DNA from 2 places in the Flavobacterium ginsengisoli genome. Region 2 is predicted to be linked to the other one. Evidence: riboswitches for the same ligand, from Rfam matches in the RefSeq annotation. Region 2 holds a riboswitch; the other holds the start of a gene.
The links. A riboswitch is a leader RNA that binds a small molecule or an ion and turns the genes downstream of it on or off. The one in region 2 is predicted to bind S-adenosylmethionine.
Positions count from the first base shown of each region.

Region 1: another riboswitch for S-adenosylmethionine. It lies ahead of P5P87_RS23640 (TlpA disulfide reductase family protein); the one in region 2 lies ahead of P5P87_RS13805 (homocysteine S-methyltransferase family protein).

Region 1 is NZ_CP121110.1:4,969,234-4,977,030, reverse strand. It holds gene P5P87_RS23645 (aminotransferase class V-fold PLP-dependent enzyme) at 1-975, opposite strand, end outside; gene P5P87_RS23640 (TlpA disulfide reductase family protein) at 1,119-2,018, opposite strand; SAM riboswitch class I at 2,266-2,366, opposite strand; gene P5P87_RS23635 (response regulator) at 2,583-3,038, opposite strand; gene P5P87_RS23630 (PAS domain-containing sensor histidine kinase) at 3,041-4,897, opposite strand; gene P5P87_RS23625 (PAS domain-containing protein) at 4,914-5,714, opposite strand; gene P5P87_RS23620 (hypothetical protein) at 5,947-6,150, opposite strand; gene P5P87_RS23615 (hypothetical protein) at 6,328-6,588, opposite strand; gene P5P87_RS23610 (helix-turn-helix transcriptional regulator) at 6,807-7,637, shown strand; gene ygiD (4,5-DOPA-extradiol-dioxygenase) at 7,797-7,797, shown strand, end outside.
Region 2 is NZ_CP121110.1:2,964,940-2,972,736, reverse strand. It holds gene P5P87_RS13820 (precorrin-2 dehydrogenase/sirohydrochlorin ferrochelatase family protein) at 1-547, shown strand, start outside; gene P5P87_RS13815 (NAD(P)/FAD-dependent oxidoreductase) at 645-1,697, shown strand; gene P5P87_RS13810 (TfoX/Sxy family protein) at 1,832-2,194, shown strand; SAM riboswitch class I at 2,354-2,470, shown strand; partial or broken gene P5P87_RS13805 (homocysteine S-methyltransferase family protein) at 2,791-3,796, shown strand; gene P5P87_RS13800 (hypothetical protein) at 3,838-4,251, shown strand; partial or broken gene metH (methionine synthase) at 4,507-7,183, shown strand; partial or broken gene metF (methylenetetrahydrofolate reductase [NAD(P)H]) at 7,262-7,797, shown strand, end outside.

The DNA of each region.
Region 1 (7,797 bases), 2.0 Mb from region 2:
TCCCATCTGCTCTTTTAATTCTAAAGCCAAAGCAGTTCTAATAACTTGAAGAAAACCTGGGGTTCCACCATCTTCTCTAACTTCTATAACATCGCTATAACAATATTTTCCTAAAGGATTGGTCCATTTTACGTTGCCTCCACCTGGATTATCAGGAAAATCGGATTGGTATAATTTTTCATTGAAAACCAAAATACCGCAAGTTCCAGGTCCGCCTAAAAATTTATGAGGCGAAAAGAAAATCGCATCCAATTGTTCTTCTGGATCTTTTGGATGCATATTGATTTTGACATATGGTGCAGAAGCCGCAAAATCTACAAAACAAAGTCCACCATTTTGATGCATAATTTTGGCCAATTCATGATATGGCGTAATAATTCCGGTAACATTCGAACAAGCCGTAAACGAACCTATTTTTAAGCTTCGATCGGCATATTTTTTAATTTCATCTGAAAGAACTTTTGGATCAACCAGATTGTTTTCGTCTGGCGAAAGAATTACAACATCTGCATTAATTTCATACCACGGAACTTGATTGGAATGATGTTCCATGTGCGTGATAAAAACAACTGGTTTATCTGCTTCCAATTCGTAGTTTTTTCGCACTCCAATAATACGCTGCAGTTTAGATAAAGCAGCCGTCATTCCGCTTCCTGTTGTAACTAAAACATCTGATTCGCTGGCATTAACCGCTTTTTTAATAATTTCTCTAGCGTGCTGATAGGCATAAGTAGACGTTTTTCCTGTCTGACTAGAAAATGAATGCGTATTGGCTATCATTGGACCAATTTTATTGAGCATTATATCTTCGATCGGAGTGTATAATCTTCCACTGGCAACCCAGTCTGCATAAACTAGATTTTGTTCTCCGTAAACCGATTCAAAAGTATGCTCAATTCCTACTGTGTTTTCTCTAAACTTAGAGAAGTGACACTCCGATTCTGTTGGTTTTGTTGTTGGCTCAATAGCATTCATATCCTTATCATTTTAAATTAACTAATTGTATTTTTTGTTGTGCTTTTTTTAGAATCAAATTTTATTCTCCAAAAGCGCTTTTAATGTAGACTGCAATTCTTCTCCGTGCAGGTTTTTGGCAACGATTATTCCTTTTGAATCTACTAGATAATTACCCGAATTGCTCTTACTCCATATAATTTGGCAACAGCACTGTTCCAGAAAAGCAAGTCAGAAACATGTGTCCATGTCAAATTATCGTCTTGAATTCCTTTAATCCAATTTTCTTTCTTTTTATCTAATGAAATTGCTACAATATTGAATCCTTTATCATGAAATTCTTTGTAAGCCGCAACAATATTTGGATTCTCTTTTCGGCATGGTCCGCACCATGAAGCCCAAAAATCAACCAAAGTGTAGCCTTTTAAATTATCATAAAGGCGAACTGGCTTTCCATCAGGATCTTTGGCAGTAAAATCTGGGGCTTTTTTACCAACCGCTAATCCGTCTAACACGGTAACCAGTTCTTTTAGTTCTTTCACGTAAGTGATATTCTGAAGGCTTTTATCTAATAAAGCAATATTTTGAGTGATTTGCTCTGGTGTTAATCTATACGACCAGTTTCTATATAAAACATAAGCCGAAACAATAGATTTTGGATGTTCTGTAATGAATTTACTAATTTCAACATCTTTGGTCTTTTTATAGGTTTCGAACAAATCTTGAGAAGCCGAACCTTCAACCACAGAAGCCGTATAATATTTCTTCGGACTTAGTTTTACTGTTATCGGATCTTTTTCAAGAAAAATATACAATGGCGAACTTTCTGTATTAACGCTTAGACCATATAATTCTGGCGTTTTTACTTTCGTTTTAAAACTAAAATTTCCGTCTTTTACTTTTACAGAATCAATAGTCGTAAACATTTTATTGTGAAACTTCTGCAGGTAAACATATTGTGCCACTGTGTCGACAACAGTTCCTTTCAATTGTAAATTGCTTTCCTGAGCTTGAGTTTGAAGCGCTCCAAGAAACAAAGCAAAACCTAGTAGTATTTTTTTCATTTTATTTTTAGTATTTTAAGATTAGACAAAAGAATTTTGTGCCAATGCCTAAAGCCATCAGCGCTATTGTTATTTTATAAAAGAAATCTGGAAAAGATTACTGTTTTAGAATTCAGAAAAAAGCAAAGCTATTTTCTTCAAAAATTGAATTCAAAAGTTCATAACCGGCATATAATATTGATTCTGCTTTCATTGTAATAAAAATTTTTAGTATGGATGATCTTAAACAGATTTACTGAAGAAATCTTTCTTATCTACCCGCACACGGCGGAAGGATTTAGCACCTTATTCGGCAACAGGTTGCTAAGACTTCATTGGGCCTATTCCCTCAGTCTTTCTGGATAAGTATCATTATATAACTTTTCTGTGATACAAATATATACTAATTCTACATAATTAGTCAAGTTTAAAATATAATTTTTTGTTTTTTTTTATTAAAAAAATACTTTTACAAATCACAAATACATAAAAATCAATAAATTAAACCTGAAAACATTATTTAGGAACGGCATTTTTTATAAAAGAAATTCATACGTTTTACACTTAAAAGAGAAAAAACATTATTTATTCTGGAAGAAAAACGTGCAAATATTTATTTTTTTCAAGGCTAGAAAGACCTTCTTTCAGTCCGTTTTTGAGGTTTGAAGTAATTAATCCCAACACTTGTTTTAGATCATTGAAATTATTGGGTTTCACAAAATAACAGACAGCACCCAAATTGGCAGCGGCATCCATATCATTTTTATATGACGAAGTCGAAATCATTATTACGGGAATGTCTTTATAATGTTCCTCTGCCTTTAATTGTTTTAAACATTCCCAGCCATTCATAATCGGCATATTTAAATCTAAGAAAACTACGCCTGGCACTTTATCTTGAGCTTTCAACAATTTTAGCACTCCGCTTCCATTTTCAGAACAATGGCAAACAATACTTTCATCTATCTCCGCCAATGCTTCACAGAACATTTCTGCATCGTCCTTATCATCATCAGCTAATAAAATCATATTTTCTCCCATAATTAAATGTCTTTTGCTTTTTGTACAAACGGCAAGGTAATAATAAAAATAGCTCCTTTATTAGAAATTCCTGTTGCAGTAATGCTTCCGCCATGACGTTCGGCTATTTTTTTGCAAAGTGACAAACCTAAACCTGTGCCTTCGTATCGATCCTTAGAATTTAATCGCGTAAAAGTTTCAAAAATGCGTCCTGTTTGATCAAGGTCAAAACCAATTCCGTTATCCTCTACTGTAATTATTGCCACTTTATTACCTGCTTCAATTTGTTCTGTTGCTGTAATATTAATTTGAGGCGGAATGTTTTCTTGGGCGAATTTAATAGAATTATTAATTAGATTATAAAACAGCTGATATAGCAATACCGAAGCTCCTTCTATAACTGGAAGCTCTTCAAAATAAATTTTGCCATTTGCTTCCTGAAGCGCAATTTCAAGATCATTTTCTATGTTTTTAATCACTTCGTTTAAATCGACTATTGTTGTTTTTTGCGAATCGGCATTCATTTTAGAATACGCAAGAACACCATCAATCATATTAAACATACGATCTGCTGCAACATGAATTCGTTCAATATATTTTGATGAAGATTCGTCTAACTGCTCTTCCATATGCTCTTCTAAGCGGCTCAAAAATGTCTTTATTTTTCGAACAGGCTCTTTTAAATCGTGCGAAGCAACGTGAGCAAACTGCTGTAAATCTTCATTAGAACGCTGTAATTCTTTGGTACGATCTGCTACTAGAATTTCTAGTTTTTCGGTCGTAGACTTTTGTTCATGAATATCGGTACAAGTTCCAAACCAATTAGTAAGCACCCCTTCTTTATCTCTAATAGGAAGCGCTTTACTTAAAAACCAGCGGTATTCGCCTGTATTTGCATTTCTTAAGCGAAACTCTATCTGATAAGGAAATTCTGCACGAACACTTTCGTACCATCTTTTAGAAACCAAATACACATCATCGGGATGCAATTTTGAAATCCAGCTCGAATCTCCAAATTCATGTTCTTCAAAACCTGTATATTCGTACCAGCGACTGTTGTAGTAATCGACAAAACCATCTGGATCTGCTGTCCAAATAATTTGAGGAATAAGATCTGCAAGCTGTCTAAACTTTTCTTCGCTTTCTGTGATAACGTTTTGAAGTTCTTTCTGCGAAGTAATATCACTTGATGCTCCAAACCATTCGATAATTTTTTCTTGATCGTCTAATATCGGAACTACTCTTGAAAAAACCCATCTAACAGAATCGTCCTCATTAACTGCTTTGTGTTCCATTTCAAAAATGGATTTTTCGACAATCGATTTAGAAATAAGGTCAACGGCTTGTCGCAAATCTGTAGTATGAATAAACTTATCTAACCAATTGATGCCACGTTCTCCCGAATTAGACAAGCCTCCTTCTCCTTCCAAATTTTGCATAATCATCCAATCGGCATCCATTCGATAAACCAAGTCTGATGATGCGTTGACTAAAGCTCGAAAACGGCTTTCGCTTTCTTCCATTTTTTGGCGCGCCACAACTTGTTGTGTAACCTCAACCGCTACTTGAATCATTCCTGTTATTTCTCCATCTTCAATTAACGGACGATAAGCCAAGTTATAATAATAGTCTTTTAATTCTCCTGTTCGATTATGCGGAACCAAAACTTCACTTTGGTCAAAAGGAATTCCTTCGTTGTAAACCTTTAAAACCTGTTCCCAAACATATTGTCCTTCCAGTTCTGGCAAGACATCAATCAAGCGCATTCCGATAATTTCTTCTCCGCGACCAATCATTTGCAACATATGCTTATTGATTTGCTCAATTACAAGATTATCGCCTCGCAACACTAACGTTGGTGCCGGTGTTTGATGAATCATTTTGCGGAAACGATTCTCACTTTGTCTGCAATTTTTCTTCAGCTTGTTTGCTTTCTGTAATATCCCTTGTAGTTCCTGCGACAAACTCTACTTCTCCTTTTTCATTAAAAACAGGAACAAAAATATAATCGTAAATTCTTCTTCCCAATTCGGCGTGAGGAAAAGAAACCGTTCCTCGAATTGGTTTTCTCTCAGAAATCACAGTATCTATTTCTTTTTCGTGCATTTCGGCATGCCAATCTTCGTAACCATTTTCAATTAAACCGCGTCCAATAGAGTCTTCTGCCGTTTTTCCCCACATGCTCAACAAAGCTTTGTTAGCATAGGCAAACTTATAATCGCGATCAAATACATAAACCAAATCTGGTGTCCCATTTAATATAGAATCATAAAGTCTTTTTTGTTTTTCTGCATCAATCAATGCATTATTCAGAGCAGTTTCGGCATGCTTCTTTTCGGTAACATCTTCCATTGTCACGACTAACATTTCGTCTTGTTTTACAACAGTAAATCCGAAACATTGTTTTCCATTTTCATCGCCGTACCATTGCTCAAAATTGGCTGTAATACCAGTTTCTGCCGTTTCAATAAATTGCTCCAAAATATTGGTTCCTTCTATTTTAGAGAAAATCGTACTGAATCTTTTGCCTTTGTAGTCTTTATTATCGATCCAGTTTATAATACAAGAATTAAACAACAATATTGAAAAATCTTCGACTTTGTCTTTATTATCGTACAAAGATTTTAAAACTGCAATTCCATTAGGTGCAGAATTAAAAACGGTCTGAAAAAGCTCTAAATTACTTATTAGCTCCATTATCGTACTGAGTGATAGTTTTCTAAAGTTGTCTTATAGTGTAAAAGGCATGTAAATTGTTAATTTCCTTCTCAAATATAGAGAAAAACGTTTTTACTTTAAACATTTGTTAAAAATGATTTTGATTTAATAAGACATCTTTAAACCCCATTATCAATCTCCTATTATGCATAGCAACAAAAAAGCTGAATCGTTAGGATTCAGCTTTTCGTTTTATACATTTACTAGTAAATTACTTCTTAATAGAATCAGCCTTAACTGTTGCTGTTGTGTCTATATCGACTGTATCCATGTCTGGTCCTACAGTGTCCATTGTTTTTTGAATAGAATCATTTTCATATGAATCTATCGTAGTGCTTTCGTTTTTTTTACAAGAAAATGATAATCCTGCCAAAAAAACTAAGAGGGCAATTTTTATTTTTATTTGCTTTTTCATAATCGTATATTTTTAATTGAATATTTTCTTCTTTAAATATTATAAAAATAGCGATTTCAGCTTTTAGTTTTTTTACACAATTCCACTAACTTGTTATATATCAACAAATTTACTTTATAAAAATGCTAAACTAGTAATAAAAAAGAGCAGAAGTTTTTCTGCTCTTTTTTATCATTTTTAATCTATTTTAGTTGCATCATTTTCGGCAATATCTCTATTGAAATTATTTTTATGCCTAAGTTCTTCATAATCGGCATCATCTCCCCAATCGCCTGTGTTTTGTTGATGAATAGGATGATTTTCTTCGTTTAACAGTTCCTGTTTGTTTTCATCATTTGGAAAATACATATGGTATCCTAAGATTGGATCCCAATTTGATTCTTGAGTACGATCAATACCATCTTGGAATAAATCGTTTTGTTCATTTCTTGTATCCATTTTCTATAATTTTATACTCTCAAAAATTGAAAGCCCGATTATTATTTCATTCCTAAGTTAGTAAAATTCAATAAATTAAACCATAACTACTTATATCATTTAACGAAAAATTTACATGATTTGCTTATAGACTTTCAATTGATTTTTGATTTAACCAATAGTCTCCAATAAAATGTCTAAGAATAATAATTACCTTTAGATTCCGCTAAACACCAATTATGACTGAGATTTTCAAAATGTTTAAGATTACGGCTGCCGAATCTGAAAAAATTATGCAATCGGTAAATGAACCTCATGCACATGATTTTGAAGAACTCATAATTGGAAATAAAGGCCAGTTAGAACATTTTATAGATTTTCAGTCCAAATTGATTGAAGCGCCTTTTATTAGTTTTGTGACTCAAGGAAAAATTCATCGCGCAAAACCTCTCATAAAAGATGGAGATTGCGATATGTGGGTTTTACGATTTAAAAGCGAATTCATCGCTGAATCTACTTTCAGTCTTTACGCTTCTTTTCATGACAAAGCGAATATTAGCTTGCAAAGCAATTATTGTTTTGAAAAATTAGATACCATCTGTAAAATTATTTTTGATGAATACGAACAAGAAGCTCCTGATCTTGCTGTTATCAAACAATTATTGAGCGCGCTTTTTACCATTATCGAATCGGAAAGACGAAAGCTAAATTTAGATAACGCTGAATCGAAAAAAATTCAGAGTTCTACTTTTAAAAACTTTTTGAGGTTATTAGAACAGCATTACAAAGAATCTAAAGATGTTAATTTTTACGCTGAAAAACTCTTTATGACTTCACGCAACTTAAATATTATCTGCCAAAATATTTTACAGCAAAGTGTTTCGGAAATTATTGAAACTAGAAAATTAACCGAAGCCAAAAACTTATTAATGACAACAGATAAAAACATTGCCGAAATAGGTTACGAACTCGGATTTAATGAAAAAACCTATTTTACGCACGCTTTTAAACGAAAAGCAGGAATGACTCCAACAGAATTTAGAGAAGAAATGAAAAAGCTTCTTTCTTAAAAACACAACCTTTCTTCCGAAAATCGTTACCCCTTTCGTTGTAATTAAATGCAATTTTGTATCACAAATAAAAGATACTTTTTAAGCAATTAATTATAAAAAATGAATCGTAAAGATTTTCTAAAAACCATGGCAATTTTACCTATCGGAGCTGCAGCAA
Region 2 (7,797 bases):
GCTTCACAATTTAAATGTCTTGATTGTAGGTGGAGGAAATGTAGGTCTGGAAAAGCTTTCTTTCTTGCTAAAATCAAGTCCGAATGCTAATGTTGAGGTAGTTGCACCTGATTTTCATTTAGAAATTAAGGTTTTAGCAGAAAAACATCCTTCAATTAAATTGACGGAAAAAAAGTTCAAAAAGAAAATGCTCAAAAAGCGTCACATGGTAATTGCCTGCACAGACGATTTGAAAGTAAATAAAAGGGTTTACGATTTAGCCAGAAAGCGTTATTTGATTTGCAACATTGCCGATACGCCAGATTTATGTGATTATTATTTGGGCGGAATCGTCACGAAAGGAAACGTAAAAATCGCCATTTCAACAAATGGAAAATCGCCAACAACAGCAAAGAGATTGCGCGAGTTTTTTGAAGAAGTAATTCCTGAAGATATCAATCAAATGGTTGAGAATCTGAATGAATATCGAAAGACCCTAAAAGGTAATTTTGAAGAAAAGGTTAAAAGAATGAATGAGATTACCTCTTCATTAAAAAATAAAGAGTAAAAAAGTTTGGGAAAGAAATTAATGATAAAAATCATTGAAAGTACAAGGATTTATTCGTTTCTTTGCGTTATTAAGAATGATTATAAACAACAACATAATGATTAAAACAGATATACTTATAATTGGAGCAGGCCCAACAGGTTTATTTGCCGTATTCGAGGCAGGATTGTTAAAATTAAAATGCCACATTTTAGATGCTCTTCCACAACCAGGAGGACAGCTATCAGAGTTATATCCAAAAAAACCAATTTATGATATTCCTGGATTTCCAGAAGTATTGGCAGGAGATTTAGTTGACGGATTAATGGAGCAAATCAAACAATTTGAGCCAGGATTTACTTTAGGAGAACGTGCTGAAACAGTTGAAAAGCAAGAAGACGGAACATTCATTGTAACATCAAACAAAGGAACTAAATTCCATGCACCAGTTATTGCAATCGCGGGAGGTTTAGGAAGTTTTGAGCCTCGTAAACCACTTATCGAAGATATCGAGTTTTATGAAGATAAAGGAGTAAAATACTTCATCAAAAATCCTGAGAAATTCAGAGATAAAAGAGTTGTAATTGCAGGAGGAGGAGATTCAGCATTAGACTGGTCAATTTTCTTAGCAAATGTAGCTTCAGAAGTAACTTTAATTCACAGAAGAAACGAATTTAGAGGTGCTTTAGATTCTGTAGAAAAAGTACAGGAATTAAAATCAGCTGGAAAAATCAAATTGATCACGCCAGCTGAGGTTATCGGAATCAATGGAGCAGAGCACGTAGAGTCATTAGACATCGAAGAAAACGGAGCACACCGTAAAATCGACTGTGACTATTTCATCCCACTTTTCGGATTAACACCAAAATTAGGTCCAATTGGAGACTGGGGATTAGAAATCGAGAAAAACGCCATCAAAGTAAACAATGCATTAGATTACCAAACTAACATTCCGGGAATCTTCGCCATTGGAGACGTAAATACATATCCAGGAAAATTAAAGTTAATCCTTTGCGGTTTCCACGAAGCAACTTTAATGTGTCAAGTCGCTTACTCAATCATCAACCCAGGTAAAAAATACGTATTGAAATATACAACAGTTTCTGGTGTAGACGGTTTCGACGGAACTCGTAAAGAAGCGCCGAAAGCGGTTGTTAAGGCGATTGTCTAAGTTGCTAAGATTCTGAGATACTAAGACTCTAAGATTTATTATATAGAAAGCTCAAACTTTTAGTTTGGGCTTTTTTATTGAACAGAATTTTAAACTCAGTATCTTAGTAACTCAGAATCTTAGAATCTAAATATATGGCTTTCGAAGAAGATAATGCGAAGAGAATTAGAACGTTTCTCCAATATAAAGAAGCAGACTTTTTTGAAAAGAAAATGTTTGGTGGTATTGTTTTCATGGTAGATAACAAATTATGCTGTGGAACTCGTTTAGATAAAAAAGTTGGAGAAAATCTATTGCTATGCAGAATAGATGATTCGGCTTATTTAGAGGCCATAGAAAGAGATGATGTGTTACCAATGCCTAACGCAGAAAAGCCAATGAAAAACTATGTTTTTATTACCGAAATTGGCTGGACAAGAAATCAGGATATGGAGTATTGGCTTCAACTTTGTTTAGATTTTAATCCTATTGCAAAAGCAAGTAAAAAGAAACAATGATAGCTTCAAGAATTTAGCAATATATTCTTAAACCAAATAAAACATAATTAGATTTCTAAACTTAGAATCTCAGTATCTTAGCCTCTCAGCAACTTCAAAAAAAACATTTGCAAATCGAAACCCTATTTCATACCTTTGCACTGTTCTTAAAATTATTGTTCGTTATCACGAAAGGCGGAGGGATAGACCCGATGAAACCTTAGCAACCCTTTACCATAAAGAAGGTGCTAAATTCTACTTTATACGACATTTTCCAGTATTAAAGATAGATAACACAAATACACACTCGTATTTCTCAAAACTTTTCTCGATAACATATAATATTTACTGAAACAGATTCTGTATCAGGAGCGAATCATTGGCGCATTTTTGCAGTCAATAGTTCCCGCTTTACGTTGCAATCATTTTGCTTTTTAAAGAAAAAAGCAAAATAATTTCCACTTCAATCGGGGCTAATGAGCCGGCAATAGTGCACTTTTGGAATTAATGCGAAAAAAATATCCGAAGCAAACCTAACAGGTTTAAACTTCACAATCATAATAAAAAAAACTTAGCATCTTAGAACCTCAGTATCTTAGAAGCTAAAAAAAGAAGCCATGGCAATTACAATTCAAGAAGCAATAAAAAAAAATATCCTAATCCTTGACGGAGCAATGGGAACAATGTTGCAACGCTATAATTTCTCTGAAGAAGATTTTAGAGGAGAGCGTTTCAAAGATTTTCCGCATCCGTTAAAAGGAAACAACGATTTACTATCCCTAACACAACCACAAGCGATTCGCGATGTACACGCCGCGTATTACGAAGCAGGCGCAGACATCGTGGAAACCAATACCTTCTCAGGAACGACAATCGGTATGGCCGATTATCACATGGAAGATTTGGTTTACGAGTTAAACTACGAATCGGCAAAAATCGCAAGACAAGTAGCCGATGAGTTTACTGCAAAAAATCCGGATAAACCACGTTTCGTAGCCGGTTCAATCGGACCTACAAACCGTACAGCAAGTATGTCACCAGACGTAAATGATCCGGGTTACAGAGCTGTAACATTTGACGATTTAAGAATTGCGTACAAACAACAAGCAGAAGCTTTAATGGACGGTGGCTGTGATTTACTTTTAGTAGAAACAATCTTTGATACATTAAATGCAAAAGCGAGCACTTTTTGCAATAGAAGAAGTAAAAGAAGAACGCAATATCGATATTCCAATAATGGTTTCAGGAACAATTACAGATGCTTCAGGAAGAACACTTTCAGGTCAAACAGTTGAAGCGTTTTTGATATCCGTTTCACATATTCCGTTGTTAAGTGTAGGATTCAATTGCGCCCTTGGAGCCGATTTGTTGAAACCGTATTTAAAAACATTAGCGCATAATACAAGTTTCAATGTTTCAGCACATCCAAATGCAGGATTGCCAAATGCTTTCGGACAATACGATGAAACGCCAGAACAAACTCAAGCTTTCATTAAAGAATATTTAGATGACAATTTGATTAATATTATTGGCGGTTGTTGCGGAACAACTCCAGATCATATTAGATTAATGGCGGAGGTTGCGAAGGATTATAAGCCAAGAGTGGCGCCGGTTTTATCGTAATGATTTGGTAAGTTTTAAAAATAATTTTTATAAAATTAAGTATGGAATTTCTGCTACATAGAGTTGTTCTAGATTCTTCATACGAAGAATTAATTCGAGCTTTTTCGGATTTTGAATTTTCTGAGGAATCTTACTATTGCGAAGGGAAAATAAAGCAACAAAGTTCCGGATATTGCAAATATGGCGAAGTGAAAATTATTGTAGAAAATAAGAGAAATTGGAACGGCGGTAAAATGTTTAGTTGGGAAGTTGCAGATGATGAAATACCAGTAGAATATTTAGATGTAATTGTTACAACGATAAAAACTATAGTTTACGATAGTAAAAAATCTTTCAAATTTAGAATTGTTGGAGGTTCTCATCATGTAGTTGATTCGCATAGGAGAAGTTTTGAAATGGCAACTTTTAGAGCAATTTCAAATTTAGTAGGTTTTGATAAAACAAAAGTTCAATAGGAACGAAAAATATAATATAAAATTGAAAAATTCGGTAAACATAAACGTCTTATGAAACCGAGTTCGCGTGAGGGATAGAAGTGAAAAGCCCACAGCCTGACGAAGGAAGTGCGAGGACTTGTAACGGATAGCCCGGTTCGCCACGGCGAAACACGCCCAAATTAATAAAAGATTACAGGTTTAAAAGCCTAAAAAATATAGAATAAAAAAAACTTAGAACCTTAGAATCTCAGGATCTTAGTAACTTAAAAAGAAATGACAGAAAAAAGAAGAGACCTTGTATTATCAGGATTAGAACCGTTGATTATTACGCCGGAAAGTGTTTTCGTGAATGTTGGTGAGCGTACGAATGTAACAGGTTCAAGAAAATTCCTAAGACTAATCAAGGAAGAGAAATATGACGAGGCGCTTGATATTGCAAGACAACAGGTAGAAGGTGGAGCACAAATCATCGATATTAATATGGATGAAGGAATGCTTGACGGAGTTACTGCAATGACTAAATTTTTGAATTTAATCGCTGCGGAACCAGACATTTCGAGAGTGCCGATTATGATCGACAGTTCGAAATGGGAAATCATTGAAGCAGGTCTAAAAGTAGTACAAGGAAAAAGCGTTGTAAACTCGATTTCGTTAAAAGAAGGAGAAGAAGCCTTTATTCACCACGCCAAATTAATCAAACGTTACGGAGCGGCGGCGATTGTTATGGCTTTCGACGAAGTAGGTCAGGCTGATAATTACGATCGTAGAGTAGAAATTTGTGCGCGTTCGTATGATATTTTGGTGAACAAAGTAGGATTCCCTCCGCAGGATATTATTTTCGATTTAAATATTTTCCCAGTTGCAACGGGAATGGAAGAACATAGATTGAACGCATTGGATTTCTTTAGAGGAACAAAATGGGTTCGTGAAAATTTGCCTCATGCGCACATCAGCGGTGGAGTAAGTAATGTTTCATTCTCTTTTAGAGGAAATGATACGGTTCGTGAAGCCATGCACTCGGTATTTTTATACCACGCAATTAAAAATGGAATGACGATGGGAATCGTTAATCCAGAAATGCTTACGATTTACGATGATATTCCGAAAGACTTATTAGAATACGTTGAAGATGTAATTCTGGACAGACGTGACGACGCTACAGAAAGATTGTTAGATTTTGCAGACAGCGTAAAAGGAGAAGCAAAAAGCGATGAAAAAACCGTTCAAGAATGGCGTTTTGGAACTGTTCAGGAGCGTATTACACATTCGTTAGTAAAAGGAATCGATGCTTTTATTGAAGAAGATGTTGAAGAAGCACGTTTAGGTCGCTACAAAACCAATTGAAGTTATTGAAATCAACTTAATGGCCGGAATGAATGTAGTTGGAGATTTGTTCGGAAGCGGAAAAATGTTCCTGCCTCAGGTGGTGAAATCGGCTCGTGTAATGAAAAAAGCGGTGGCTTATTTATTGCCGTTTATCGAAGCGAGCAAACAAGTGGGAGACAAACAAGGAAACGGAAAAATCTTGATGGCAACCGTAAAAGGTGACGTTCACGATATTGGAAAAAACATCGTTTCGGTAGTTTTGGCTTGTAACAATTATGAGATTGTAGATCTTGGTGTTATGGTGCCTCCGGAAAAAATCATTGCAGCGGCAATAGAACATGAAGTAGATATCATCGGATTAAGCGGATTGATCACGCCTTCGCTTGACGAAATGGTTTATTTAGCCAAAGAATTAGATAAACAAGATATTAAAATCCCGATTATGATTGGTGGAGCAACCACTTCACGCGCGCATACTGCCGTGAAAATTGCACCTCAGTACAGAGAAACGGTAATTCACGTAAACGATGCTTCTAGAGCCGTTACCGTTGCAGGAAACCTGTTAGATCATAACCGAAAAATATATGCGGCAGATATTCGTGCAGAATACGACTCTTTTAGAGAAACGTTTTTAAATCGTTCAAGAGATAAAAACTTCCTGACGATTGAAGATGCTCGTAAAAACAAATTGCCATTGGATTGGTCTGAATATACTCCAGTTAAACCAAAAGTAATTGGTGCACAGACGATCGAAATAGAATTGGATGTTTTGGTTCCATATATCGACTGGACGCCATTTTTTCAGACTTGGGAATTGTATGGAAAATATCCTGCGATTTTAACGGATGAGGTTGTAGGTAAAGAAGCGACTTCTGTTTTTAACGATGCTCAGGCGATGTTGAAAGTAATTTTAGCTGAGAAAAAACTGAAAGCAAAAGGTATTTACGGAATTTTCCCTGCGAATCAGGTAAATGACGATGATATCGAATTGCGTGATGAAAACGGAAAAGTTTTGGAGAAATTCTTGACGCTTCGTCAGCAATCGCAAAAAACAAAAGGCGCTCCAAATATCGCTTTAGCCGATTTTATTCTGCCAAAAGATAGTGGCGTAACTGATTATATGGGAGCTTTCTGCGTAACGACAGGTTTTGGTGTTGACGAATGGGCGGCTGAATATGAAAAGAATCTAGACGATTACAATTCGATTATGGTTAAAGCACTTGCCGATCGTTTTGCTGAGGCTTTCGCCGAATATCTTCACGAGAGAGTCCGTAAAGATTTTTGGGGTTATGACAGCGAAGAATCTTTAACCAACGAAGAATTGATCAAAGAAAGTTATAAAGGAATTCGTCCAGCTCCAGGTTATCCGGCTTGTCCAGATCACTTGGAAAAACCAACAATCTGGAAGCTTTTAGATGTTGAAAAACAAATTGGAGTGAAACTAACAGAAAGTATGGCAATGTGGCCAGCGTCATCGGTTTCAGGATATTATTTTGGAAACCCGAAAAGCCGCTATTTCGGACTCGGAAAAATAAAAGAAGATCAGGTTACAGATTATGCAAAACGCCGAAATGTACCACTTGATTACGCAATGAAATGGTTAAACCCTAATATAGCAGATTAAATTAGTCTAAAGTCAAAAGTCGTAAAGTCCGAAAGGAAAGACTTTAGACTTTAGGCTTTACAACTTTAAGACTTAATAATGAAAGTAACAGAACATATAGAAAACGCCAAAGGAAAAACATTATTCTCATTTGAAATTATTCCGCCTCAAAAGGGGAAAAGTATTCAGGAATTATATGATAATATTGATCCATTAATGGAGTTTAATCCACCGTTTATTGATGTAACGACTTCTCGTGAGGAGTATATTTACATTGATAAAGGCAACGGACTTTTGGATAAAAAATTGACTCGTATGCGCCCGGGAACGCTTGGAATTTGCGCTTCTATAAAACACAAATACAATGTTGATACGGTTCCGCATTTACTTTGCGGTGGATTTACCAAAGAAGAAACCGAGTATATGCTGGTTGACTGTCATTATTTAGGCATTAATAATGTAATGGCGCTTCGTGGTGACGCTATGAAAGATGAACAATCTTTCGTTCCAAAAGCTGGAGGAAATCATTATGCAATTGATTTAGTAAAACAAATTAAAGACTTAAATTGTGGACAATATCTGCACGAAGTAATCGATGCTGATAACAAAGCCGATTTCTGTATTGGAGTAGCAGG